2 regions of the Paenibacillus sp. FSL F4-0125 genome follow, and region 1 is predicted to be linked to the other one. Evidence: a T-box and tRNA genes for the amino acid it is inferred to sense, from the RefSeq annotation. Region 1 holds a T-box; the other holds one or more tRNA genes.
The links. The T-box of region 1 lies ahead of trpS (tryptophan--tRNA ligase). A T-box ahead of a tRNA ligase gene usually reads a tRNA of that ligase, here a tRNA-Trp.

Region 1 (9,170 bases):
AAACCGTATCCGCCAATGTTAATTCCACGGGGACAGGATTCCCAAGTGGCACTACGGATACCAAGAGGCGTGAAGAGACGTGGTTCTAAGTATTCAAGCAGCGTTTGTCCGGTGACCTTTTGAAGAATCGCAGATAGCATGTAAGTAGCGCCGGTATTATAGAGAAAATGCGTTCCAGGTTCTTTTTCTACAGGGACCGTGAAGAAGGCTTTCACCCAATTCCCGTCCGCACTTTGTTTAAGGGGATCCATCGTGTCCACGACTTGTCCTGTACCCATCATCAATAGATGCTTAATGCTCATTTTGGATAAATAGCTTGTAATCTCATCAGGTGCATCCTCAGGAAAGAACGAAATAACCGAATCATCAAGAGTGATGAGTTTCTCTGTCACAGCAAAACCGATAGCAGTTGAAGTGAAGCTTTTGCTCAGGGAAAAAAGCATATGCGGAAGGTCGGGCTTATAAGGAGACCACCAGCCTTCCGAGATTACATATCCATGACGAAGGAGCATAAAGCTATGCAGACCTAAGCTTTGCGTCTCGACTGAATCAATAAAGCTGGATATTGCGGCTGAGGAAATGCCCTGCTCTTCTGGAAGACTTCTAGACAACTGCAAGCTACTTGTAGTTTCCATTCATTCATCTCCTAAATTTTGATAATTGTTATCTTCCTATTCTATAATAAATTCCATTGTATAAATACTATATAAAAGGGAGGATTTTCAATCCTCTAAAGAGCTGCTGTTGGAGGCATCGGTATGCAATCTTTTCTCAGGCCATGAAATAACATGCGAGGTTCGGCTTAATTTCTCATAGATTAGCTGGTCATCTTTTTTGAATACCTTAATGATTAAATGAATAAAGAAAGCTAAATCGACCAGTAGAACAAAGAGATAAGCTACCGTTCTCAATGGTGAAGATAGAAGCCCCGTCACATCAGAATCGATAACAATAGCGTGAAGTCCAAGGATTACCCAATATAACAGACCATATCGGATCATAAGCGCCCAGAAAGAAGCCCGATTACCTCTGTTCGTTACCCGAATCCGTACAATCCATTTGCCTAAGGTCCGCCCACCGGTGAAAGCTGGAATCAGGATGAAGTACATCCCTGTTACAATCCAGAAAGCACTTTTAATATCGAATCCATAAAGTACACCAAACCCAATGATCCACACCATACTATCGATGAAAAAAGCAATCCCTCTGCGGGTATAGGAGACTCTTTTGGCAGAACGATCGATATTCGTATCCAATTGTTCTATGCGTGGTAGTAACCCGTTTATCCAGATAGCAATTCGGAATCCAAAGATCCCTCCCAGCGTGTTGGTAATAAGATCATCGACATCAAATAGACGGTAGGGATGATCAAAAAAGCCGTAGATGCCTGTAACCTGAGTGACCTCAAAAGATAACGAAAGCATGAAAGACAAGAGAATACACATTCCCCAGCGCGTTCGAAAATAGTAGCCCAGAAACAATCCGAACGGAACAGTTAAGGCGATGTTAAAAATAACCTGTAAAAAAGCGGGCTCACGCAGTAAAGACCAATACGTTGAAATCTGATCAGGTATGATCTTAGAGCCGTCTATAATATCTTGTATGAACTGAAGAGGGATGAGCTGCATGATACTCCCTGAAGGCGCCATATTATGTCTTGAGGAAGGCATCGGAAGCAAAACGAGAAAATAAGCGTTCATCAGATAGAGCAAGAGTAAGTATAGGATTAAAGCTCTAAGCTTATGAATGTAGCCGTGTCTGCGGTATTGAACGATTAGAAAAGGGAGTGTGAAGATCAATGCCGCTATAGGAAACATCATAAAGGCATACGAAATTGGGAAAAAGTAAGAATGAAACATAAGTCACCTGCCGAATCATTGTTTTTGTGGATGAAAGGAGTCTGCTGCAAACTAGCGTTCCCGGCTCATTATAAAATTTTATGATAGGGAACTCAACTTATTTATTTAGCGCTTCCGGCATACATATGTTTATAGAGGAGCGTGAAGTGATGGAGAAAAAGGTGCAGCAGTATTATCGTCTGAAGCAAAAACAAAAGGAAATCGAAAAAGAACTGGGGGAGCTTCGCCAGGAAATTCTAAGCTATTGTAGTGAGCAGGGGGCAACCGAGACTGAAATTGGAAGCTACAAGGTGAAGCTAGTGATGCAGAACCGCAAAGAATATGATGATCTGAAGCTTTATGAAACCTTATCAGACCCTGAAGTGTGGCGTATGCTCTCTAAATCAGACCCAGCGAAGGTAGCAAGTTTGACCAAGCTTAACGTAATCTCTGAAGACAAGATTATGCATACCTATTCTTTAAAGACCGTAACTTTGCTGCAGGTGGATAAAAAATAAGGATTTTACGTGAGCGGTTCCCTTCATGGGGGCCGCTTTCTTATAACGAATCGCAACTCTTAGCATTTTGCGTTAAAATAAGAAGTGAAGCTGACCGTCTGCTGTTAAGGAGCTCCGGTGCTTTGGTGCGACAGTAAAGCAACCATAGAGATGGAGGAAGAGAATTCATGAAAGATTTTGATGTCATGTTAGAGAAATATGCGAACCTGGTTGTAAAGGTTGGGGTAAATGTACAGCCTGGACAAGTCTTAATGGTGCATGCGCCTATTGAAACTGCTGAGCTTACTCGCTTGATTGTAGGTAAAGCCTATGAAGCAGGTGCTAAATATGTAATTGTAGATTGGGACGATGAAGCGACTACACGGATTCGTTATGAAAAAGCTCCGGAAGATTCCTTTGATTATTATCCACAGTGGCAAGCAGAAATGATGGAGAAGTTTGCGGAAGAGAACGGCGCCATCTTACATATTAAAGTACCTGATCCGGAATTGTTCAATGGTATTGATTCTTCTAAAGTATCAAGAGCAGTTAAAGCAGCAGCTGTTGCTCGCAAAAACTACTCTAAATATACCCGCAATAGCAAAATCAGCTGGTCTCTCGTTAAGGCTCCAACGCGTGCTTGGGCAAACAAGGTGTTTGCCGATCTCCCTGAGGAAGATCGAGTAGAAGCGATGTGGGAAGCTGTATTCCAGATGAATCGTGTAGGTAGCGAGGATCCTGTTGCCGCGTGGAGAGAACATATCGGTCAATTAAAAGAGAGTCAGGATAGAATGAACGCTAAGCGTTATAAAAGCCTGCATTACCGTGCACCGGGAACGGATTTGCATGTGGAGCTTCCGGAAGGTCATCTATGGCGCGGAGGCGGTGGGGAGAATGATAAAGGTGTGTATTTCGTGGCAAATATGCCAACCGAAGAAATCTATTCGATGCCCCATCGTACAGGTGTGAATGGTACAGTTAGAAGTACACTCCCTTTGAATCTGAATGGACGTTTGGTAGAAGGTATTTCATTCACCTTTAAAGATGGAAAAGTAGTTGCATATGAAGCAGAATCCGGACGTGAGCATCTGACTTCGCTGCTGGCAACGGATGAAGGTGCATCCTATTTAGGAGAAGTGGCTTTAGTGCAGCATGATTCTCCAATCTCTCGTTTGAACCGAATTTTCTACAATACAGGGATTGATGAGAATGCCTCCTGCCATTTCGCGATGGGAAGTGCCTATCCTGTCAATATTGAAGGCGGCACAAAGCTTACGAATGAAGAGCTTGTGGCAAGAGGTGCTAATGTCAGTTTAACGCATGTCGATTTCATGATCGGTTCGGCAGAACTGGATATTGATGGAGAACTGGCGGATGGCACGATTGAACCGGTATTCCGTAAAGGGAATTGGGTGCTGTAAGTGAAAATAAGGCCGTAATGATCCCTTTGGGGGAGGGTTACGGCCTTTTCTTTTGAGAATATTTATAAATTTATTACAGCGTTTATTTCGCGCAAAGCGTCTTCCAGATCTTCGCCTCTTTTATTCATGCGGTTTGCTAGCTGCTTACAATCATCAAGTTGTTGCTCTGTTAGCGGTCCTGCAAAATGCAGCGCTTCTATATAGTAATAAATGAAGTAATAATTCTCAATTTCAATGTTCTCCAAATCTATTAAGGGATTTAAACGTTGGATGCATTCCTGAGCCAGTGCATTTCCAAGATGCTCCATTTGTATGAACACTTCTAGGTCAGACTTCCCGTAAATATATGGAATCGTGTCACTGTAGCTGCTAAGAACCGCGTCGGACCAATAATCTAAATATTCAGTGACTGAGAAATGTTGATTCTGCAACATCAGCTCTCGAAATTGTAAATCTTTTGCATAATCAAATGGGAAAATCTTTGCGAATAAAGCAGGTTCAATGGTTTTTGGCATCACAATACTGTAATCTACGTCATTGTTCCCTGTGGAGGCAAAGGCAATAAAGTCTTCAGTTGTATTTAATGACTGAAGCTCACCCTCAGTGATCAAACGCTGCATTGCTTTTAGCGTCAGCAGATAATACCCCGTTTTAATAATCCCTGCTTCAAAGGCAATGATAGGTTGATCCTCCGTGTTAAAGAGAAAATCTTCTTCTGGATAAGTTGTCAGATCTGCTAGTTGGGTAAAATAATTCACGATCATATCGTCTTCGAGCCATAAGTGGTACCGAAAATCCCCCTGATTATATTTCAACCAGTTTATTGAACGTTCATCTCGATCCTTTGGATTTCTCTCTAAAGCCCGCTGGAAGCCTTCAAGGGTATTTAGGTAAATGTTGATGTTATAGAACTCATCAGCTTGAAGATTAAAAACATAGACATCTTTATTGTCAGGTCCACTCGCGAAAGAAGAAATGACTGCTTTACAGTTCTTAACGAGAGTATTTACAAAACTTTCAGCTGTAACAATTTCGATATGATTAGGTTTAGTGGGACTAAATTTTGCTCTGTTTCCATCATATAAAAGATAGTAACCATCTTGGTGGAACGGAGTTCTCTCTTCAAGCACACGTCCAAGCTGTGAATAAAATGTATTCATGTCCATTCTTCTTTCTACTATGATTTAAATGAATGATTCGACAATTTCTTCTTTTTTCCTCTAAGAGCCGCTGTCCAATGTGACGCTGGATGATGAAGAGTCAATAATTGTTTCTAAAAAAACGCCAGAGCTCTCTCCAATAGAGAGTCCAGCGTTTTTTTATTGCCCATACGGATCAGATTATTTTGAGAAATAATTAAGGCCCATGGCCTCGCGTACTTCGGACATCGTTTCTTGAGCAATGTTACGGGCACGTTTAGTTCCGGATAATAAGATATCCTCAACAACCTTGGGTCTGGCTGCATAATAGGAGCGCCGCTCACGCATCGGTTCAATTAACTGGTCTAGAGCTGTCGTGATAAGCTGCTTACAGGCAGAACAACTTATACAGCCATTTTCGCAGCTCTCGCGAATTTCTGTGGCGCCGTGGGAACGAAAAGCGCGATGATAAGCATAAATGGGACAAATATCTGGATGCCCAGGATCATTTTTATGAACACGGGCTGGATCAGTTGTGGCTTTGCGGATTTTGAAGGTGATCTCTTCCTTCGTGGAGTCCAGCTCGATGGCATTACCTAGGCTTTTGCTCATTTTTGCATTGCCGTCTGTTCCCACTAGTCTTGGGGTATCGCTGATAAGCGCTCTGGGCTCCACAAGGATAGGGCTGTACAGCTCGTTAAATCTACGTACGATTTTGCGGCTCAACTCCAGATGGGGAAGCTGGTCTTCTCCTACAGGAATAATCGTCGCTTTACAAAAGGTTATATCGGCAGTCTGGCTTACTGGATACCCAAGAAAACCATAGTATAGTTCATCTAAGCTGGAATTTTTCGATTCGGCTTTAATGGTAGGATTGTGCCGCAACGAATTTACAGTGACGAACATGGAGAACAGAACAGTCAGTTCGGCAATCTCTGGAATCATCGATTGAATGAATATTGTGGCTTTATCCGGATGTATACCCGCCGATAAATAGTCCAGTGTGATTTCATTCAAGTTTTGACCCAGTAGTTGAGGCTGATCAAAGTGAGTCGTTAGGGCTTGAATATCTGCTAGAAACACAAAAGTATCATATTGCTCCTGTAGAGCCACTCGGTTCTGCAAGCTGCCCACGTAATGGCCGAGATGGAGCTTTCCGGTCACTCGATCTCCAGTTAATACACGTTCTTTTATCATTTAAATTCCTCCTGTTTTGTCGCTTTTGATTAACATTGAATCGCCACCACCAGCCATCATCCATGGCCATCACCTCCTTAAATGACAAAAAAACCTCATCCAATAAGGACGAAGTTGTCGTGGTACCACCTTAATTAATCGCGCCACCAAGTTTCGTTAGTATTACGATCTTCTCTTACCTGTACGGAGAGTGTTAAGAACAATCTAGATACAGGTCCCTTGATAACGGCGGGAACCCCGGCTTCTCCTACAGCATCTAAGTAAGATGGTTCGGAAGAGCAACTCTAAAGGCCATTCGATCAGACGCTGGACACCGGTTCGCAGCAACCACCGGCTCTCTGAAGTCCATGTACATTTGTCTACTTACCCTTTTTCAGCGTTGTTCATGATATTTGGGTAATTGTAATTCTGATAAGTGAGTTTGTCAATAGGTGGAAATTAGAGGATGATATTCGAAGTATCTAGGTTTTATAATCTAGTAAAAGTATAACTTAAATGTATATAATCATCAGGAATTAAGTCCAATCTATCATTGCGGATTCACAATATACTATTCTATAACCTTGAAATGGAGTGATTAAGAATGGCGACAATTATAAGTTATGGGTCACAGGCAAAAATCCCGTTAGACCCGTTTACTACAGCTATAACGGTTGCAGGGATTCCTGGAGCTGGAGCGGGTCTAGCCACAGCGCAAGTAAATATTAGTCCGGCTAATCCGGCCTCTTTCTCCAGCAGAGTCGAGTTAAATGGTAGTTTTAGTCTTACTGCACTTGCTAACAGCCAATTTCTTGTTTTAATCCGACGTGCTGGAGTCGATATTTATAGATCCTTTTTTCGTTTTACTACAACTACTGATATTCAATTAAATGTTCAGTGGGTTGATGGTCCTTATATTGGGATCCACAACTATGAATTGGTAATTCAAAATGATAGCAACTTGCCTATCAATCTATTTGGACCCATATCATTCACAGCAACTGCTATAGGTGGAGACGGCGTAATTTAAGCTACGGGACAGTTAAATCGATCTGATTTAGCTGCCCTTTTTTTCATGGGCGTATAATTAAAACCTCAACTTTTGCAGCATAAATATCAAACAAACCCCAACCATTAAGGAAGGGGTTCTTAGAAGATTGAAGTTATGGTTTCTCTCTTTATTTATTTAAAATGTTATCCTCTAAAACAGCATACTTATCACCGTACTGCTTAATGATATGTTGTTCTCCCCAGTTACAGAGCGAAGTTAAAATGTCGCTTAGACTATTACCATATTCACTTAGCTCATATTCCACTTTTGGTGGAACCTGATTGTATACGATCCGGTTGATGATTCCATCGGCTTCCAACTCTCGAAGCTGTTGTGTTAACATTTTTTGAGTAATCCCCGGCATCAATTGTTTTAATTCTGATGTGCGTTTTTTACCATGAGTTAAATGACAGAGAATCACACACTTCCATTTTCCTCCAATAACTTCGAGTGTGGCCTCAACGGAAATATTGTATTTTTTCTTAATCGTTGTCATAATATCCTCCAATGCATAGGTACTTTTTAGTGCCTATGGTACTTTTAAGTGCGTACTATTGATTATGTCCTATTTTATCTATCATAACATTTATCGTTCATTTTTTATAGAATGTTATAATCTTAAAGTGCTCAGCCTCAAAAAAAGTTAATACAAATAAAACCGTTTCGATACGCTCCCCGTCTTAATCTATGAGAGGTTTAGGAGAGGGGGCTAAGGAAGGATATGTCAATGACTAATGCAGAAATGAAGAAAGTAACGGTTCTTGATACTCGGAGCGAGACGGATTTCTACGATTCCATATTGGTACATAGAGAACAACTGTACAGTATAGCTTATAGCTATTTACGTAACCGGAATGATGCGCTTGAAGCGATGCAGGAAATGACTTGCCGCGCTTGGATTAAAAGAAAAACATTAAAGGATCCCAAAGCATTCAAATCATGGATCATTCGGATCCTGATTTATGTCTGCATAGATGAACAAAGACGCAGAAAACGTTCCATGCCGCTTGTAGATGAGAGAATGGGGGAGCAAATTACGCATATTGGCTATCATCGAATGGAAATGCTGTGGGCACTCGAACAGGTTAAGCCCAAGTATCGCCATGTGCTGTTACTTAAATACTACAATGATATGACCTTGAGCGAGATAGCGAACATTCTGGATAAACCTGAGGGAACGGTCAAGACGTGGCAGCATAAAGGATTAAAGCAGTTAAGAACGATCATTAAGAATCGGGGTGATTGGAACAATGAGTAGCCAGGAGGAGCTTGCCATGTTAATCGATGCCGAAAGGATCCCGCAGGAGCACAAAATGGAGAGTGCCGCCGCACAAATCTATGCCATACAAGCAGGACTCGAGCTAGGTAAGAAACGCGGTAAAAATTTAATGTTCGCAAAAAGCGCGATGGCTGTTCTGACTGCTGCAATGATGGTCGCAGGATTACTATTCTTCAATCCATCCCAACTGCTGCCTCAACAAGCCTCTACTAGTATTGATTCAAGTGATTGGGGTGTACTGGAACCTTTTAAGAAATTGGCTGATGCTGATGTTGATGCCCTTACGTTAGAATCTGCTATTCGAAATGATTATGTGCAAATCGTCAATAAAAGCGCTGAGAAAGACGGGTATAAAATCACTCTGAATGCAGTGATCGCTGACGAAAATAAAATTATGCTGCTGTATACAGGGACTTCAAGTGGTGGTCAGGAAATTTACAACGTAAATAGTGTGTGGCTGACAGATGCTGCAGGACAAAGCGTTGTGGATAAAAATGGGAATAGAAGTGGGATGGGTTTACATGCTGAGGATAGTATTTATAAATGGCTCGGAAAAACTATCTATTCACTAGATAAGAATAAAGCATTTCCAAAAGAGGTTGTGGCCAATTTTCAGATCGCTTCAGTGGATCCCGGCATGCTAGCAAAACCGAATACGGGAACGAATCTAGCTGATATGCGTTATTCTGATCGTTTAAAGGTGAGCTTCTCTATCGATTCAAAATTCTGGGAGCAGAAGACGGAGACAATAGTTCTTAATCAGCCGTTT
Region 2 (9,170 bases), 2.8 Mb from region 1:
AACCGATTACAAGTCCGATTCCAGCGAATACTTTTCCGGTTGATCCCCAGAATACGATGCCTGCTGTACCCAAAACCATAAGTCCCATTCCGAGCATTGTGAGCAGTAATCCCCATGTGCGAAAAGCGTTGATCTTAGCCGTTTTAAACTTCATGAGTGTTTGCTCCTAACTAAATATAGTTGGGTTGTCCAGAAGGAACTGTCTTTCATATGTAGAATAATAATTATAACTGAATTATAACTGACTGGACGCAAATTCGCCAAATTTAATGGAGGGAAGCATGGAATTGTCATTGTCCAATGTAACTTTGTTGAGTGGAGAAACGTTTGAAGAGAATGTTTTGGGAGCTGTCGCTTTGCGGCAGGAAGGAAGTACTCCCTTTCAAAGCGCGCTACTTCACGATTTTGATATGGTTGTGTTAGTTTTGCACGAGGAACAGGATTTAGAACATATTGTTCGCCACACCATTGCCGGTGACAAACGGACACAGTCAGTCCATATTGGCCTTTCCGCTTTGGAGCGGGCTGTCATGGCGGGCGATAATAACGAGCTCCTTACTAGTTTGATGATTGGGGAAGTGATCTGGGATCCCAAAGGAATATTAGGGGATATGCGTCGGGAAATTTTGCAATTCGAAGGCCCTCTAAAGGAACGAGTCGAGTTCATGGAGTTTGCGCGATTCTTGCATTTGTATGTGAAATCTAAAAGGTATATAGAAGCCGGCTGCATTATGGATGCGTATAACTGTGTATTGATGGCTTTATATCATTGGGCAAGAATAGAAGTGAGTGAAGCTGGTTTATTTCCAGAGCCGGCTGTTTGGGAGCAAGTTAAAAGCTTGAATACTTCGGTCCATAAATTATATGAGGAACTAACTATAAGCACGGAGACCTTAGAGCAAAGAGTTGAGCTTGTTCTTCTAGCATGTGAATTTGGAATTATGTCCAAAATGACGGATTGTTGTGCGTTGCTCTTTAATATTTTGAATAGCCGCAAGGAAGCGTGGAGCATAAAAGAATTGCTTCAGCATTCTGGACTATGTCAATTAGAGGCTGAGTTGCCATTGGTATTACGAAAGCTTGTTTCTCGTTCGTTAATCCGTGAGATTACTTTATGGACTGCTGGATACGGGGGAGAGGGTCATGCGATCCGATATACCTTATAGAGAAGAACTAGATGCAGGGTTTCACGGTAATCTATAGATAAAAAGTAAGTAGGGATAGGGAGAGGCTAAGCACTCTCTTTTTTGTTTGCTCACTATTAGGATGGGCTCATATTTATTCTAATAAATTTATGGTTGACTCATTCCTTGTTCATGTGTTAAATTATAACTCGTCCCTCTGACACAGAGATGTGCTTTCGAAAACATTCGAAAGACAACCGAAAAAAAGAAATTAAAAAAAAGGTTGACTAAAACGAGGACGCTGTGATATATTATAAAGGTCGCTGCTGAACAACAACAACGACGAAATGAAGAACTTGATCTTTGAAAACTGAACAACGAGTGAGTAGGAAATCACGAAAGTGAAATCCAAAACTGATGAGTTTCACAGCGTATTTTACGCTTTTGGGATTTCATCGTGAGAATTAATTTTCTCGTCAGATGTTTCAAAATGAGCATATCGCTCTTTTCAATACTAATTGGAGAGTTTGATCCTGGCTCAGGACGAACGCTGGCGGCGTGCCTAATACATGCAAGTCGAGCGGAGTTATTTTGAAAGCTTGCTTTCAAAATAACTTAGCGGCGGACGGGTGAGTAACACGTAGGCAACCTGCCCCTTAGACTGGGATAACTACCGGAAACGGTAGCTAATACCGGATAATTTCTTTTTTCTCCTGAAGGAAGAATGAAAGACGGAGCAATCTGTCACTGAGGGATGGGCCTGCGGCGCATTAGCTAGTTGGTGGGGTAACGGCCCACCAAGGCGACGATGCGTAGCCGACCTGAGAGGGTGAACGGCCACACTGGGACTGAGACACGGCCCAGACTCCTACGGGAGGCAGCAGTAGGGAATCTTCCGCAATGGACGAAAGTCTGACGGAGCAACGCCGCGTGAGTGATGAAGGTTTTCGGATCGTAAAGCTCTGTTGCCAGGGAAGAACGTCCGGTAGAGTAACTGCTACCGGAGTGACGGTACCTGAGAAGAAAGCCCCGGCTAACTACGTGCCAGCAGCCGCGGTAATACGTAGGGGGCAAGCGTTGTCCGGAATTATTGGGCGTAAAGCGCGCGCAGGCGGTCATTTAAGTCTGGTGTTTAAACCTTGGGCTCAACCTAAGGTCGCACTGGAAACTGGGTGACTTGAGTACAGAAGAGGAAAGTGGAATTCCACGTGTAGCGGTGAAATGCGTAGATATGTGGAGGAACACCAGTGGCGAAGGCGACTTTCTGGGCTGTAACTGACGCTGAGGCGCGAAAGCGTGGGGAGCAAACAGGATTAGATACCCTGGTAGTCCACGCCGTAAACGATGAGTGCTAGGTGTTAGGGGTTTCGATACCCTTGGTGCCGAAGTTAACACAGTAAGCACTCCGCCTGGGGAGTACGGTCGCAAGACTGAAACTCAAAGGAATTGACGGGGACCCGCACAAGCAGTGGAGTATGTGGTTTAATTCGAAGCAACGCGAAGAACCTTACCAGGTCTTGACATCCCTCTGAATCTGCTAGAGATAGCAGCGGCCTTCGGGACAGAGGAGACAGGTGGTGCATGGTTGTCGTCAGCTCGTGTCGTGAGATGTTGGGTTAAGTCCCGCAACGAGCGCAACCCTTAACTTTAGTTGCCAGCAAGTAATGTTGGGCACTCTAGAGTGACTGCCGGTGACAAACCGGAGGAAGGTGGGGATGACGTCAAATCATCATGCCCCTTATGACCTGGGCTACACACGTACTACAATGGCCGGTACAACGGGAAGCGAAGCCGCGAGGTGGAGCCAATCCCATCAAAGCCGGTCTCAGTTCGGATTGCAGGCTGCAACTCGCCTGCATGAAGTCGGAATTGCTAGTAATCGCGGATCAGCATGCCGCGGTGAATACGTTCCCGGGTCTTGTACACACCGCCCGTCACACCACGAGAGTTTACAACACCCGAAGTCGGTGGGGTAACCCGCAAGGGAGCCAGCCGCCGAAGGTGGGGTAGATGATTGGGGTGAAGTCGTAACAAGGTAGCCGTATCGGAAGGTGCGGCTGGATCACCTCCTTTCTATGGAGAATCGTCTTCGGAAGTGAAGACATTCAAATCGGAAGTTTAACTTCCACAATCTCAGGTTTAGGCCTGTTACTCACTCGTTGCTCAGTTTTGAGAGTTTAAGCTCTCAAGTAAGACTTGATCCTTGAAAACTGGATACCGAAACGAATTTGCGTTTTAGAACATCTTTTAGCAACTTGTGCAAACAAGTAAATGTTATTAGTGAGATGATTCCAAGAGAGATATCGTATGATATTTTCCTGCGGAAAAATCAAGGTTAAGCTAATAAGAGCACACGGAGGATGCCTAGGCGCCAGGAGCCGACGAAGGACGTGGCGAACAACGAAACTGCCTCGGGGAGCTGTAAGCAAGCTTTGATCCGGGGGTGTCCGAATGGGGAAACCCAGCTGTGGTAATTCGCAGTTACTCATACCTGAATACATAGGGTATGTAGAGGCAGACCAGGGGAACTGAAACATCTAAGTACCCTGAGGAAGAGAAAACAATAGTGATTCCGTCAGTAGCGGCGAGCGAACGCGGAACAGCCTAAACCTAAGAGCTTGCTCTTAGGGGTTGTGGGACGTCTCACATGGAGTTACAAAGGAATATGGTAGGCGAAGAGGTCTGGAAAGGCCCGCGATAGAGGTAAAAGCCCTGTAACCTAAACTGTGTTCTCTCCGAGACGGATCCCGAGTAGTGCGGGGCACGTGAAACCCCGTATGAATCCAGCAGGACCATCTGCTAAGGCTAAATACTACCTGGCGACCGATAGTGAAACAGTACCGTGAGGGAAAGGTGAAAAGCACCCCGGAAGGGGAGTGAAATAGAACCTGAAACCGTGTGCTTACAAAAAGTCAGAGCCCTATTTATGGGTGATGGCGTGCCTTTTGTAGAATGAACCGGCGAGTTACGTTTAACATGCAAGGTTAAGTCGAGAAGACGGAGCCGCAGCGAAAGCGAGTCTGAATAGGGCGATTGAGTATGTGGACGTAGACCCGAAACCGTGTGATCTACCCCTGTCCAGGGTGAAGGTGCGGTAACACGCACTGGAGGCCCGAACCCACGCACGTTGAAAAGTGCGGGGATGAGGTGGGGGTAGCGGAGAAATTCCAATCGAACTCGGAGATAGCTGGTTCTCCCCGAAATAGCTTTAGGGCTAGCCTCGGTATAAGAGTAGTGGAGGTAGAGCACTGATTGGGTGCGGGGTCCGCAAGGATTACCAAGCTCAGTCAAACTCCGAATGCCATATACTTATTGCCGGGAGTCAGACAGTGAGTGCTAAGATCCATTGTCAAAAGGGAAACAGCCCAGACCATCAGCTAAGGTCCCCAAGTGTGTGTTAAGTGGGAAAGGATGTGGAGTTGCACAGACAACCAGGATGTTGGCTTAGAAGCAGCCACCATTGAAAGAGTGCGTAATAGCTCACTGGTCGAGTGACTCTGCGCCGAAAATGTAACGGGGCTAAACACACCACCGAAGCTATGGCTAGATACGTATGTATCTGGGGTAGGGGAGCGTTGTATGTGGGTTGAAGGTGTACCGTAAGGAGCGCTGGACAGCATACAAGTGAGAATGCCGGTATGAGTAACGAAAAGATCAGTGAGAATCTGATCCGCCGAAAGCCCAAGGTTTCCTGAGGAAGGCTCGTCCGCTCAGGGTAAGTCGGGACCTAAGGCGAGGCCGAAAGGCGTAGTCGAAGGACAACAGTTTGAAATTACTGTACCACCGTAATCCGCTATGAGCGATGGGGTGACGCAGGAGGGTAGTGACGCGGACTGATGGATATGTCCGTCTAAGCAGTGAGGCTGATGTGTAGGCAAATCCGCACATCGTTAAGGCTGGGCTGTGATGGGGAGCGAAAATTATAGTAGCGAAGGTCATGATCTCACACTGCCAAGAAAAGCCTCTAGCCAGGAGAAGGTGCCCGTACCGCAAACCGACACAGGTAGGCGAGAAGAGAATTCTAAGGCGCGCGGAAGAACTCTCGTTAAGGAACTCGGCAAAATGACCCCGTAACTTCGGGAGAAGGGGTGCCCCGGTAGTGTGAATAGCACGAGGGGGCCGCAGTGAAAAGGCCCAAGCGACTGTTTAGCAAAAACACAGGTCTGTGCGAAGCCGCAAGGCGAAGTATACGGGCTGACGCCTGCCCGGTGCTGGAAGGTTAAGGGGAGTGGTTAGGGGTAACCCGAAGCTATGAACCGAAGCCCCAGTAAACGGCGGCCGTAACTATAACGGTCCTAAGGTAGCGAAATTCCTTGTCAGGTAAATTCTGACCCGCACGAATGGCGTAACGACTTGGGCGCTGTCTCAACGAGAGATCCGGTGAAATTTTAATACCTGTGAAGATGCAGGTTACCCGCGACAAGACGGAAAGACCCCATGGAGCTTTACTGCAGCTTGATATTGAATTTGGGTACGATCTGTACAGGATAGGTGGGAGCCGTAGAAATCGGAGCGCAAGCTTCGGTGGAGGCGCCGTTGGGATACCACCCTGATCGTATCTAGGTTCTAACCTAGTGCCCTAATCGGGTACGGGGACCGTGTCAGGCGGGCAGTTTGACTGGGGCGGTCGCCTCCTAAAGAGTAACGGAGGCGTTCCAAGGTTCCCTCAGAATGGTTGGAAATCATTCGAAGAGTGCAAAGGCATAAGGGAGCTTGACTGCGAGACCTACAAGTCGAGCAGGGACGAAAGTCGGACTTAGTGATCCGGTGGTACCGCATGGAAGGGCCATCGCTCAACGGATAAAAGCTACCCTGGGGATAACAGGCTTATCTCCCCCAAGAGTCCACATCGACGGGGAGGTTTGGCACCTCGATGTCGGCTCATCGCATCCTGGGGCTGAAGTAGGTCCCAAGGGTTGGGCTGTTCGCCCATTAAAGCGGTACGCGAGCTGGGTTCAGAACGTCGTGAGACAGTTCGGTCCCTATCTGTCGTGGGCGCAGGAAATTTGAGAGGAGCTGTCCTTAGTACGAGAGGACCGGGATGGACGTACCGCTGGTGCACCAGTTGTTCCGCCAGGAGCATGGCTGGGTAGCTACGTACGGACGGGATAAGCGCTGAAAGCATCTAAGCGTGAAGCCCCCCTCAAGATGAGATTTCCCAATTAGTAAGACCCCTTGAAGACGACGAGGTAGATAGGTTGGAGGTGGAAGTGCAGTAATGCATGGAGCTGACCAATACTAATCGGTCGAGGGCTTATCCTATACTTAGAACGCAAATTCAATTCGGATTCAGTTTTCAGGCGATTAAGCCTGGTATGAATATTCCCTGATAGCTCAGTTGGTAGAGCACTCGACTGTTAATCGAGTTGTCACAGGTTCGAGTCCTGTTCGGGGAGCCATATGGAGAGGTGTCCGAGTTTGGCCGAAGGAGCACGATTGGAAATCGTGTAGGCGCCACAAGCGTCTCGAGGGTTCGAATCCCTCTCTCTCCGCCACAAATTTTACTTAGTATGGCCCGTTGGTCAAGGGGTTAAGACACCTCCCTTTCACGGAGGTAACATGGGTTCGAATCCCATACGGGTCACCAAATTTTCACTTGATTTTACATAGTGGACTTTGGTACAATAACAATTGTTGTTTACGGAGGCTTAGCTCAGCTGGGAGAGCGTCTGCCTTACAAGCAGAGGGTCGGGGGTTCGATCCCCTCAGCCTCCACCATATTTATTTAAGAACGACGCGGGGTGGAGCAGCCCGGTAGCTCGTCGGGCTCATAACCCGAAGGCCGCAGGTTCAAATCCTGCCCCCGCAACCAATTTTCATCAAGTAATTATATCTTTTGGAACCGTGGTGTAGTTGGCCTAACATGCCTGCCTGTCACGCAGGAGATCGCGAGTTCGAATCTCGTCGGTTCCGCCATTTTCTTGGCTCGATAGCTCAGTCGGTAGAGCAGAGGACTGAAAATCCTCGTGTCGGCGGTTCGAATCCGTCTCGAGCCACCATATAGTATACAACTTAATATGCCGGTGTAGCTCAATTGGTAGAGCAACTGACTTGTAATCAGTAGGTTGGGGGTTCAAGTCCTCTCGCCGGCACCATCTTTGGGGGATTAGCGAAGTGGCCAAACGCATCAGACTGTAAATCTGCTCACGTACGTGTTCGGTGGTTCGAATCCATCATCCCCCACCATTTTTTTAGGGGCATAGTTTAAAGGTAGAACAACGGTCTCCAAAACCGTTGGTGTGGGTTCAATTCCTGCTGCCCCTGCCAATCTTTATCCAGAGTCTTTCTCTAAAGTTTAATATGGCGGTCGTGGCGAAGGGGTTAACGCACCGGTTTGTGGATCCGGCATTCGTGGGTTCAAGTCCCATCGGTCGCCCCATTTACTTTAAGAAGAACAGCAACAAATTGAGTTTAATATGGCGACTGTGGCGAAGGGGTTAACGCACCGGATTGTGGTTCCGGCATTCGTGGGTTCGAGACCCATCAGTCGCCCCATTTTACTTTAAAATGTTATTGGGGATTAGCCAAGCGGTAAGGCAACGGACTTTGACTCCGTCATGCATAGGTTCAAATCCTATATCCCCAGCCATTTTATGCGGACGTGGCTCAGCGGTAGAGCATCGCCTTGCCAAGGCGAGGGTCGCGGGTTCGATTCCCGTCGTCCGCTCCAATGTTTTCATATGGCGCCATAGCCAAGTGGTAAGGCAAAGCTCTGCAAAAGCTTTATCCCCAGTTCAAATCTGGGTGGCGCCTCCATTAATTTCATATGTGCCGGCGTGGCGGAATGGCAGACGCGCTCGACTCAAAATCGAGAGGGAAACCGTGGAGGTTCGAGTCCTCTCGCCGGTATATCAAAAAGGTTTGTAAAGTCGCTTGTATAAGCAACTTTACAAACCTTTTTTCTTTGTCTATGAACTTTTATTCTTAAGCCGTTGTATTAGAGACACTTCTAATTCAACGGCTTTTTTATGTGAAGCGGAGTGAATTGAATTGTAATTTTATTGACTGCTTAGTCGGAATGTCCGCGGCGTGAGACCAACTTCACGTTTAAACATATTGCAGAATTGAGCATCATTGACAAACCCAGCAGCAGCGGATACTTCTGAGATATGCATTTGGGTATGTTGCAAGAGAGACTTTGCATAATCCAGACGTTTCAATAGTAGATAGCGAAGAGGTGAAGAACCGAATCGCTCTTTAAATAAATGGCGGAAACGATCATAGCTGTATCCAGACATCTCAGAGAGTGTTGCGACCGATAGCTTATGGCGGTAATGCTCATTCATATAGTTTAGAACATATTGGACTCTGTCTTCCGTTGGCGATTGAAACCCAGAGGCGCTAAGAAGCCGTATCAGATGAACAGTGATTTCGCTCATTTGAAGGTTCAATAGTTCAGAGAATCCATCTTGTTTGCGCGTAAACTCTGCTTTCATTCTAAGTAAGATCTGTAGAACAGTATGGTCTTTATCATCTTCATATACGCCTTGCAAATTCTCCATATTTGGGTGATTTGAATGGAAGCCTACAAATAGTATAGTAGCATCTTCGCGATGATTCTCGTCATGTTTATGATTGGGTGGTATTAGTGCGAATGAAGAAGAACGAAAATGATAACTTCGCGAACCCACATTCGTAGTTCCTAAACCGTTTAAATAATAGACTAGTTCATAGCATTCATGCTGGTGTGGTGGAATATAGGTATTGACCTCATGCGCTGCATTTACAATATATAGAACACGATCCATGATGATCCTCCAATAATTATGTTTTAGCCGAATCGTACAAAAATATGACCGAAATCATATAATTATTTTCATTAATATTTGTTATGATCGTATCAACAAATCCGAAAATTAGCAACCTGACTGGCCATCTCGTTCGGAAATTAGTCGGATAATTCGTAAAAATTATAATTTTCTCTCTATTTTTGAGTGTATTCGTTAAAATCATTAAAATTTTGACAATGTTACATGAAAAATGAGAGTTTCCATCTAAATCGTGAAATATACAACAGACTAAGATGGAGAACCTCTCAAATTACTA

Region 2: it has a tRNA-Trp gene. The T-box ahead of trpS (tryptophan--tRNA ligase) is inferred to sense a tRNA for this amino acid. The anticodon was not compared.

The regions. Positions count from the first base shown of each region.
Region 1 is NZ_JBBOZJ010000001.1:2,929,812-2,938,981, forward strand. It holds gene NST74_RS12695 (serine hydrolase domain-containing protein) at 1-635, opposite strand, end outside; gene NST74_RS12700 (VanZ family protein) at 723-1,820, opposite strand; gene NST74_RS12705 (hypothetical protein) at 2,009-2,356, shown strand; gene NST74_RS12710 (aminopeptidase) at 2,524-3,756, shown strand; gene NST74_RS12715 (DUF4303 domain-containing protein) at 3,819-4,916, opposite strand; gene trpS (tryptophan--tRNA ligase) at 5,097-6,092, opposite strand; T-box leader at 6,194-6,478, opposite strand; gene NST74_RS12725 (hypothetical protein) at 6,676-7,101, shown strand; gene NST74_RS12730 (winged helix-turn-helix transcriptional regulator) at 7,250-7,618, opposite strand; gene NST74_RS12735 (sigma-70 family RNA polymerase sigma factor) at 7,844-8,380, shown strand; gene NST74_RS12740 (DUF4179 domain-containing protein) at 8,373-9,170, shown strand, end outside.
Region 2 is NZ_JBBOZJ010000001.1:5,742,278-5,751,447, reverse strand. It holds gene NST74_RS25540 (DUF2614 family zinc ribbon-containing protein) at 1-154, opposite strand, end outside; gene NST74_RS25535 (nucleotidyltransferase-like protein) at 282-1,166, shown strand; rRNA gene NST74_RS25530 (16S ribosomal RNA) at 1,640-3,197, shown strand; rRNA gene NST74_RS25525 (23S ribosomal RNA) at 3,458-6,386, shown strand; tRNA gene NST74_RS25520 (tRNA-Asn) at 6,448-6,523, shown strand; tRNA gene NST74_RS25515 (tRNA-Ser) at 6,527-6,619, shown strand; tRNA gene NST74_RS25510 (tRNA-Glu) at 6,637-6,711, shown strand; tRNA gene NST74_RS25505 (tRNA-Val) at 6,767-6,842, shown strand; tRNA gene NST74_RS25500 (tRNA-Met) at 6,860-6,936, shown strand; tRNA gene NST74_RS25495 (tRNA-Asp) at 6,963-7,040, shown strand; tRNA gene NST74_RS25490 (tRNA-Phe) at 7,048-7,123, shown strand; tRNA gene NST74_RS25485 (tRNA-Thr) at 7,144-7,219, shown strand; tRNA gene NST74_RS25480 (tRNA-Tyr) at 7,225-7,310, shown strand; tRNA gene NST74_RS25475 (tRNA-Trp) at 7,318-7,391, shown strand; tRNA gene NST74_RS25470 (tRNA-His) at 7,428-7,503, shown strand; tRNA gene NST74_RS25465 (tRNA-His) at 7,544-7,619, shown strand; tRNA gene NST74_RS25460 (tRNA-Gln) at 7,639-7,713, shown strand; tRNA gene NST74_RS25455 (tRNA-Gly) at 7,720-7,794, shown strand; tRNA gene NST74_RS25450 (tRNA-Cys) at 7,807-7,880, shown strand; tRNA gene NST74_RS25445 (tRNA-Leu) at 7,895-7,973, shown strand; gene NST74_RS25440 (AraC family transcriptional regulator) at 8,123-8,872, opposite strand.